Regions from separate parts of the Mesorhizobium sp. SP-1A genome, predicted to be linked through region 2. Evidence: predicted binding sites of a transcription regulator. Region 2 holds the regulator's gene; each other region holds the start of a gene.
The links. Region 2 encodes LexA, which represses DNA repair genes until DNA is damaged. Its sites were predicted from a motif close to TGTTCNNNNTGTGTTCNG; they were not measured.
Positions count from the first base shown of each region.

Region 1: the regulator LexA is predicted to act here: its motif matches at 1,227-1,244, upstream of QU595_RS23155 (metallopeptidase family protein).
Region 3: the regulator LexA is predicted to act here: its motif matches at 1,585-1,602, upstream of uvrA (excinuclease ABC subunit UvrA).

Region 1 covers NZ_JAVXZD010000005.1:340,305-343,578, reverse strand. The annotation lists gene QU595_RS23165 (DNA polymerase Y family protein) at 1-310, opposite strand, end outside; gene QU595_RS23160 (hypothetical protein) at 261-1,208, opposite strand; gene QU595_RS23155 (metallopeptidase family protein) at 1,390-1,812, shown strand; gene QU595_RS23150 (DUF1737 domain-containing protein) at 1,865-2,074, opposite strand; gene QU595_RS23145 (FAD-binding oxidoreductase) at 2,344-3,274, shown strand, end outside.
Region 2 covers NZ_JAVXZD010000010.1:73,341-76,614, reverse strand. The annotation lists gene QU595_RS27585 (ComEC/Rec2 family competence protein) at 1-1,774, shown strand, start outside; gene lexA (transcriptional repressor LexA) at 1,768-2,487, opposite strand; gene glp (gephyrin-like molybdotransferase Glp) at 2,597-3,274, opposite strand, start outside.
Region 3 covers NZ_JAVXZD010000001.1:1,489,334-1,492,607, reverse strand. The annotation lists gene QU595_RS07260 (OpgC family protein) at 1-443, opposite strand, end outside; partial or broken gene opgC (OpgC domain-containing protein) at 577-705, opposite strand; gene QU595_RS07250 (alpha/beta hydrolase) at 898-1,557, shown strand; gene uvrA (excinuclease ABC subunit UvrA) at 1,742-3,274, shown strand, end outside.

The DNA.
Region 1 (3,274 bases), on a different contig from region 2:
GGTGGAAGAAGCGCGCCAGCATATCGTCCAGCATCGCCCGCTCGCCGCCGAAAAGGGCCGCGCAGCCGGTGATGTCGAGGAACAGCCCGTCCTCGCCGTCCAGCGCCACCAGCGGCGTGTAGCGGTCGCACCAGTCGGCGAGCCCCTCCAGCAGGCGGCGGTCGGCGGCCGCATCCGCCTCGACGAAGTCGATGCCGGGGTGCATGGCGCGGGCGTCGGCCATGCCCATGCCGCGCTTCAGGCCGAGCGCCTCGGCCTTCTCATCCAGCGCGGCGACGCGGCGGGCGTTGGCCTCCTGCCGGCTGACCAGAAGCGGCTTGTGCCGTTGCGGCCCTGAACGCCACGACCGCCCCAGGCGCTGCCGCAGCACCCGTTCCGTCGCCAGATAGGGGAACCATAGCGACAGGATCCGTTGTCCTTCTTTCCGTGAATTCGTGCTCATCGGGGTTCCATTCCAGGGTGAATCGGCCGCTCATGGCGGCGGCGCATTTGTCAACGGCGACGGTGAAGGCGGGACGGCCGAGCGAACCCGCGAGCGGCCCCGCGACGGTCGAACGCGTCGCCGCCGGCGCCGGCGACACGCAAAGCCGCACGGGCGCGGCGGTGGATTCGGCCTGCGCCGCCTGCCGCAGCAGGAAGACCGGACGCCCGGCCGCCTGGGCCCGCCGGTGCAGGCGCCGCGTGGCGGTCAAGTCGAGCCGCTCGGAATTGCCGCGCACCTCCAGCACCACGGCCGAAAGCGCCGTCAGCGCCGCGGCCTCCTCCGCCACCCACAACACATCGGCAAGTTTCGGCGCCTCGGAAAACAGAAGCTTTTCCGGTTCGATGCCGTAAAGCTCGCGCAGGCCGGCGGCATAGGGAACGCCCGCCTCGCGGAAGACCTCCGCCGTTCCGATCCACAGGACCGGTGCTTCCACCGACCCGGGCTGCTTCAACAGGGCACCGGCCAGGGCCAGCGCAAGTCCGGCGACCGCGCCGGCATCACGCGTCTCCGCGCCATGGAACTCGGTCAAGGCGGCGCGCGCCAGTCCTCCGCCCAGCATCCTGTCCAGCCGATCGATCCCGAAGCGCAGCCGGGCGGCGTCGCCGGCAACCATGCCACAGGCGTCCTCGGGCCGCGCAAGCCGTTCCGGCAGCGTTCCTTCGATCCTCGCGATTTCCCGGCGCAGGGCAAAAAGGGTTCCCCGCGCCGCGGCGTTCCTCGCCATGGCGTTCCGGCTTCCATATGTTCCTGTTATGTTCTTATGGATTCCAGAGCCGGCCAGCAGAGTCAAGCTGAGTCGTAAAAAGAATTTATTCCTCTTTTGGCTGCGGCAGGCAGGCCAAAGCCTGCCTCATTTGCCGAGCGGCTCGCAAAAGCCTATATGCCCCGCAACCGAAGGACGCAGCATGGCCCGCATTTACAAGACCCGCACCTGGCACGGCGAACTCTCGCCCTCCCTGGAGGAGATGGAGTTCCTGGCGCTGGAGGCCTATGCGCATCTGCCGGAGGACTTCCGCAAGCTGACCGGCGAGATCGTCATCCAGGTGGCCGAATTCCCCACCGACGAGATCATGGACGACCTGTCGCTGGAAACGCCCTTCGACCTGCTCGGCCTGTTCGAGGGGCGCGGCATCGCCGAGCGCTGGAACCCCGCGACCGGGGAAGGACCGAACCGCATCACGCTCTACCGCCGCGCCATTCTCGACTACTGGGCCGAGAACGAGGAGACGCTGGGCGACATCGTCACCCACGTCCTGATCCACGAGATCGGTCATCATTTCGGCCTGTCGGACGACGACATGGAGCGCATCGAGGCGGCGGTAGAATAGCTCCCAGCCGCACGCCTACACGCCCAGCCGGGCCTGGTGCTCGTTTACGCCCTCACCAGTCGCTCAGCTTGGTCTCGCCGGCCACATATTCCTGCCCGTCCACGTCCTTCACCACGGCCTGGCCGCAGCGCATGACCTTTTCCTTTTTGTCGTAGGCATAGGTCGGCGAACCGTAGAGATGCCAGCCCTTGTTCAGCGCCGCCGTGACCTTATGGCAGAACGCGGCATCGTCGACGGCGGTGAGGAAACGATAAAGTCGCATGGAGGAGCTCCGGTGGGATCGCGGCCGATCATGCCCCGAGGCCTGCCGCCTTCGCCAGCAGTTTTTCGGCCTGCGCCGGATGCGCAAGCGAGCGCCCTGTCGTCGGCAGGCGGCGCCGAGCGATCCGGACGGCACGGTTTTCCATCTGGTCTTCCCGCTCGGCAAGGCTGGCCCTTGCAAGAGCCCGCGCCGCGATGGCTCAAGCGGTCAGGCAGCTTGCCTCGCGCCGCGTGGGATTCTACCACTGCGGACAATCGGAAGTGCGGACAATGGCAAAATACGACATCGTCATCATCGGCGGAGCCATTATGGGCTCTTCGGCCGCCTATTATTTGCGCAAGGAAGGATTTTCCGGCTCGATCGCCCTGATCGAGCGCGACCCGCAATTCACCCATTCGGCGACGACGCTTTCGGCCGCCTCGATCCGCCAGCAATTCTCGATTCCCCAGAACATCCGCCTGTCGCAATTCACGCTTGGCCTGTTCCGGCGGCTGAAGGAAGAATTCGGCCCCGATGCCGATATCGGCTTCCGCGAGGGCGGCTATCTTATTCTCGCCACCGACGAAGGCCTGCCGGTCCTGAAGGCCAATCACGACACGCAGCGCGCCGAGGGCGCCGACATCGTGCTGGAGGATGCGGCGGCGCTGGCGAAGCGGTTCTCCTGGCTGTCGACCGAGGGCATCACGGCCGGAGCCTACGGCGTCAGCGGCGAAGGCTGGTTCGACGCCCACGCCTACCTCCACCTGTTCCGCAAGGCGCTGCGCACGATGAATGTGGACCTGATCGCCGCCTCGGTCACCGGCATCGAGCGGCAAGGCGCGCGCGTCAGCGCCGTCACGCTGGACAATGGCGAGAAACTGGAGGCCGGCATCGTCGTCAACGCCGCCGGGCCGAATGCCGGCAAGGTGGCCGCCATGGCCGGGCTCGGCCTGCCGGTGGAACCGCGCAAGCGCAACGTCTTCGTGTTCGAGGCGCGCGACCGCTACGAGGACATGCCGCTGACCGTCGACCCGAGCGGGGTCTGGTGGCGGCCGGAAGGCTCGGTCTACATCGCCGGCGGCGCCGAGGTCGAGGAGGGCGAGCAGGCCGCCGATCCCGCCGATTTCGAGCCCGACTGGCCGCTGTTCGAGAACGAGATCTGGCCGGTTCTGGCCAATCGAGTCCCGAGCTTCGAGGCGATCAAGATGACGCGCGCCTGGG
Region 2 (3,274 bases):
CTTCCAGAGTTATTTCGAAGGCATCGGCGCCACGGGATTTTTTCTTACCGATCCCAAGCTGGTCTCGGCCTCGCCCGTGGCGGCGGCGAGCCTCTCGCTGTCCATAGAGAACGCGCGCGATGCCATTGCCGACCGGATTCGGCGCAGCATTGGCGGTCCGGAGGGTGAGATCGCGGCGGCGCTGATCGTAGGCGTGCGCGCCGGCATCCCCGAGGAGATCAACGAGGCGATGCGGCGCACGGGCATCTACCACATCATCTCGATCTCCGGTCTGCATATGGCGCTCGTGGCCGGCACCATCATGGGGTTGCTGCGCGGCGCGTTCGCATTGTTTCCGGATTTTTCCGCACGGCATCCGGTCAAGAAATATGCCGCCGCCACTGCCTTGCTGTGCACCGCGGCCTATCTGCTGATTTCCGGCCTCGTGGTCGCCGCCGAGCGCAGCTTCATCATGTTGGCGGTCATGCTGTGCGCGGTTCTCTTCGACCGGGCCGCCCTTACCATGCGCAATCTTGCCATATCCGCGCTGGTCGTGATCGCGTTCTCGCCGCATGAAGTGGTCGGCCCCAGCTTCCAGATGTCGTTTGCGGCAACCGCCGCGCTGGTAGGCGCTTTTGCCGGCTGGACGGATTATAGGGCACGGAAGGGCCGATCGGCTCATATGCCGGTGACCGATCGCTCCCTTCCAGCCGCGGCAGTCGGCTGGCTGGGAAAAGGACTGGTGGCCGCTTCGGCGACCACCATCGTCGCCGGTCTCGCCACGACGCTTTATGCCGCCTGGCATTTTCAACGGATTTCGCCGCTCAGCCTGTTTGCCAACCTGGCCGTCATGCCGGTCGTATCGCTGGCCGTCATGCCGTTCGCGGTGTTCAGCGCGCTGGCGATGCCCTTCGGCGCGGACTGGCCCTTCCTCTATGTGATGGGGAAGGGGCTGACGGCCATGATCGCCATCTCGAACTGGCTGTCGGAGCATTCGCCGGTCGACGGAATAGGGCTGATCTCCTTGCAATCCGTCCTGCTGGTTACGGTCGCGCTGGTGATCGCCACCATGGCGACGACATGGTGGCGGCTGGCCGCCTTGCCTTTCGCGATCGCCGGTATCCTGACGTTGCGCGCGGTAGAGGTTCCGGATGTGCTGGTGGCCGAAGACGCGCGCCTCGTCGCGGTGCCGATCGGAGGCTCCGAGCTTGCAGTCAACCGGCCACGTCCCAGCGCCTTCGCGATGGATAATTGGCGCCGCGCCATGGATGCCGAAAACCTGGTTCTGCCGGAACGGTTGAAGGGCCCGGACCTGCGGTATACAGGCATCGATGCCAGTGAACTGCCGCCCGGCAGCCCGTTCCTGTGCGGCGCTGGACTGTGCGTGGCGCGCCATCCGAACGGAGCGATCGTCGCGCATGCGTCGACCCTTACCGCGGCGCGGTCCGCATGCGGCTTTGCGGCGCTCATCGTCATCGAGGACGCGACGGCAGCCGATCCCTGCAACGACCCGCTGATCGCCGTCGTCACGAAGCGGGATCTGGCCCGTTCCGGCAGCGCCGCTGTCCGCTTCAATCCGGCTTCGGCAACCGCGCAAGCGGAAATCCGCTTCGCCATCGAAGACGACTACCGTCCCTGGCATGTCCAGCGCCGGTTCTCCCGCGATGCAAGGGGATTGCCGCCATACCAACCGAAATCCGGAAAGCAGCGGTCGCCCAAGTCTTCTTCGCCGACGCCGTCGGCCTCACCACCGTCCGACGACGAAGCCAACGAGCCACAGGCGCGCTATCAATAGCGCCGGATCAGCCCGACGAGTCGCCCCTGCACCTTGACGCGATCCGGCCCGAAGATGCGCGTCTCGTAAGCGGGATTGGCCGCTTCCAGCGCGATCGAGGCGCCTTTCCGGCGGAAGCGCTTCAATGTCGCTTCCTCCTCGTCAATCAGCGCCACGACGATTTCGCCGGGGCTGGCGGTGTTGGCGTTGCGGATGATGACCGTATCGCCGTCGAAGATGCCGGCCTCGATCATGGAATCGCCCTTGACCATGAGGGCGTAGTGCTCGCCGCCGCTGATCATGTCCGGCGGCACCGAGATCGAGTGCGTCTTGTGCTGGATCGCGTCGATCGGGACACCGGCTGCGATACGGCCCATCACGGGCACGGAAATGGCGGGCGCGGCGTCGTCGTCATTGCTCGCAGCCGGGGCGCGGGGCGTTTCCTTGACCGGCCGGCCCAAACTGCCCTGGATGACGCTGGGCGAGAACTTTCGCGCCGCATTGAGGCCGGGAGCGATCGAGTCGGGCAGGCGCAGCACTTCCAGAGCCCGCGCCCGATTGGGGAGGCGGCGGATGAACCCGCGCTCCTCCAGCGCCGTGATCAGCCGGTGAATGCCGGATTTGGAAGCAAGATCAAGCGCCTCCTTCATCTCGTCGAAGGAGGGGGGGATGCCGCTTTCCTTCAACCGCTCGTGGATGAAAAGGAGAAGCTCATGTTGCTTGCGCGTCAGCATTGTTGCCCCCGAGGGATCGGAATCAGAAAAACAAACCCGGAACAAACACTATCTGTTCCAGTTGTGTTCCGCAACCGTTTAAAGTTCTGTGAACGCGTTGACGATTTGTTCAGCGCAGCATCAGCACGGTGCAGGTGTCGCCAACCTGCGCGGCTGGCGCGAATGGTGCCCGCACGATCAGCCCATCGGCATCCGCCAGCGTCTTGAGCATGGACGAATCCTGCACGCCAAAGGGTGTCGCAACCGTCCGCCCGGCGTCTTCCTTCAGCACCACCGCACGAACGTAATCCTCGCGCCGGTCGTTGGCAGGCATGGCGATGCCGAGCGTGGCTTCACGCATCACCTGCTGGAATGGCCGTCCGCCGAGGCCAGCGAGCAGGGGCTTCAGGAAAAGCTGCGAACAGACGATGCTCGCTACCGGATTTCCCGGCAAGCCGATGCAGCGGACGCCTTGCAGCCTGCCGAACATCAGCGGCTTGCCCGGGCGCATGGCGATGCGCCAGAAATCGAGCTTCATGCCCTCGGAGGTCAGCACGTCGTTGACCAGATCGTGGTCGCCGACCGAAGCACCGCCCAAAGTGACCAGCACGTCTGCCCTGGCGGCGACGGCTTTCCTGATGAGCGCCGCGATGGCTTCCCGGTTGTCGGAGGCGATGCCGAGATCGAGAACGTCTGCGCCCACCGAGCGCGCCGCCGCGACTACGCCGAAAGCGTTCGACGCGATGATCTTGCCCGGACCGAGATCGCTGCCGGGCGGCAAGAGCTCGTCGCCAGTCGCGATGATCGC
Region 3 (3,274 bases), on a different contig from region 2:
ACCAGATAGAGCACCGAAAGCCAGGTCAGCACAGGATTTGCCGGCAGGCGGCCGCCGGCTCGCACATGCATCATGCCGGCAATGCCGATGACGAACAGGAACTGCCAGGACAGCGGATTGAGAAACCAGAAGCCGCCCGTGGGATAGTTTATCGGCGCGAGCTGCCAGATGCCGGCAACGAGCCAGACCAGGAAAGAGCCGACGAGGGTCCATCGCAGGCTGCGGTTCAGGCACCAGACCATGAGCGGCGCGAACAACAGCAGCACCGCATACATGGACAGGATGTTGTTGTAGCCCAGCTGGTGGCCGAGCAGCCCCACGCCGACGAAAGCCTCGGCGGAATCGTCGATCAGGGCGGGAATGTTGTTCTGCTGGAGGAATATCGTGTTCTTGGTCAGGATGGCGGCGCCGCAGAATATGGTCAGGGTGGCCACCGTCGTCATGATATGCGCGCAGTACAGGGTCCCCGCGCGCCTCCACATCTTCCAGGCGGTCAAAAAACGCTGGCCCGGGCGAAAATTTGGGAACATAGGCGAGGCCGACCGCCGCGCCGGAAATCAGCACGAAAGCCTCCGCGGCGTCCGCGAAGCCGAAATTGCGGATCGTGAACCGCTCGTAGACCGTGCCCGGTATGTGGTCGATGAAGATCGTCAGCAGTGCCAGGGCCCGCAGGACGTCGATCCGGGTGTCTCTTCGTTTTTCCATGGAGGCGGCCGCATGAATTGGTTTGCGGGCCGCATTGTGTGACGCCCACATAACAGCAGGATGAAAGTCTCGTGTCGTTCGATTCGAGCATCTTTTGAACAGAGATAGCGGCGAAATTGCATTCGCACCGCCGCCGGCATTCGGTGTGCGGCGATATGCCGAACGCAAAAGGCATCACAAGATGGAGAGCAAATGACCGAAAGCCAGTTGGTGACGACAGCGCCGTTCGCCTACCAGCGCGTGGCCAAGGGCGCCGATGATGCTCCCACCATCGTCGCCCTGCATGGATCGGGCGCCGACGAGATGTCGATGCTGCCGCTGGCCCAGGCCATAATGCCGAATGCCGGCGTGATCGCCCCCAGGGGCAGGATCGACCAGAACGGCGAACGGCGCTGGTTCCGGAAAGTCACGCCGACGAGGTTCGTCCAATCCAGCATCCGCAGCGAGGCGGCGGCCTTTGCCGGCTTTCTTCGCGACCTTTCCCGTGACGGCATCCTCGACCTGCGAAGCACGGTCTTTCTTGGCTATTCGAACGGCGGAAACCTGGTCCATGCGCTGATGCTGCTGCATCCCGGGCTGGTTCGGCGCGCCATCCTGCTCCGCTGCATGCCTGTGCTGTTCTGGCCGCCCAGGCCCGACCTGTCGGGGGCCGAAGCCCTGATTGTCGCGGGAGAAGACGACCAGACCTATGGCCGTTTCACGCCGAAGCTTGCCCGGCTGCTGGAGCGTCGCGGCGCCGCCGTGGCAGTCTGCTCGGTGCCGGCCGGACATATGTTCGGAGAAGATGATATCGAACTGGCGCGTAAATGGTGCCGAAGCAGAGCTCTCGAAAACGACCGTGTGTCCGCCTAGTCCCTGCGCTTGCAGTTGTCAGGAGTGCGTTCAGCCTTTGTTCTTTTCGCTTGCCGGGCCATGAAAAAGGCGGTTAAACCGCTGGACGTGCGTTTCTCGACGCGGCGGTAAAAACACCTATATGTGGAGCGGCCGGGGATGCCCCGCCAATCCGAAATTCCACTTCTGAGGCGGCGGACCGGCTATGGCCGACCACAAATTCATTTCCATTCGCGGCGCGCGCGAGCACAACCTCAAGAACGTCGATCTCGACCTTCCGCGCGATTCCCTGATCGTGATGACCGGCCTGTCCGGATCGGGCAAGTCGTCGCTTGCCTTCGACACCATCTATGCGGAAGGCCAGCGGCGTTATGTCGAGAGCCTGTCGGCCTATGCGCGGCAATTCCTCGAAATGATGCAGAAGCCGGACGTCGATCAGATCGACGGCCTGTCGCCGGCCATCTCGATCGAGCAGAAGACGACGTCGCGCAATCCGCGCTCGACGGTGGGCACCGTCACCGAGATCTACGACTACATGCGCCTTCTGTTCGCGCGCGTGGGCGTGCCCTATTCGCCGGCGACCGGGCTGCCGATCGAGAGCCAGACGGTGAGCCAGATGGTCGACCGCGTGCTGGCGCTGGACGAAGGCACCCGCCTCTACATCCTTGCGCCCCTGGTGCGCGGCCGCAAGGGCGAGTACCGCAAGGAACTGGTCGAACTGCAGAAGAAGGGTTTCCAGCGCGTGAAGGTGGACGGCACCTTCTACGAAATCGCCGACGTGCCGGCGCTGGACAAGAAGTACAAGCACGACATCGATGTCGTCGTGGACCGTATCGTCGTGCGTCCGGACCTGGCGACCCGTCTCGCCGATTCCATGGAAACCTCGCTCAAGCTGGCCGAGGGCCTGGTGGTGGCCGAATTCGCCGACCGGCCGCTTCCGCCCGAGGAAACGGCGGAAGGCGGCGCGGCCAACAAGTCGGCCAACGACACGCATGAACGCATCCTGTTCTCGGAAAAGTTCGCCTGTCCGGTGTCGGGCTTCACCATTCCGGAGATCGAGCCGCGGCTGTTCTCGTTCAACAATCCGTTCGGCGCCTGCCCGACTTGCGACGGCCTGGGCAGCCAGCGCGCCATCGATGCCAGCCTGATCGTGCCGGACGACAACGTCTCGCTGCGCAACGGCGCGGTAAGCCCATGGGCAAAATCGACCTCGCCCTATTATTCGCAGACGCTGGAAGCCCTTGGCAAGGTCTACGGCTTCCAGCTCGGCGACAAGTTCAAGGACCTTTCGGCAGAAGCGCAGAAGGCCGTGCTTTACGGTACCGGCGAACGCGAGATCACGTTCAACTACGATGACGGCTTGCGCTCCTACAAGACGACCAAGACCTTCGAGGGCGTGATCCCGAACCTCGAGCGGCGCTGGAAGGAGACGGAATCGGCCTGGATGCGCGAGGAGATCGAGCGCTTCATGTCGGCCACGCCCTGCCCCGCCTGCAATGGCTATCGCCTCAAGCCCGAAGCGCTGGCGGTGAAGATCGGCGGCAAGCATATCGGCGAGGTGACGGAACAGTCGATCCGCAAGGCCAACGCCTGGTTCGAGGCATTGCCCGCGCAGCTCAACGAGAAGCAGAACGAGATCGCGGTGCGCATCCTCAAGGAGATCCGCGAACGTCTGCGCTTCCTCAACGATGTCGGCCTCGATTATCTGACGCTGGCGCGCAACTCGGGAACGCTGTCG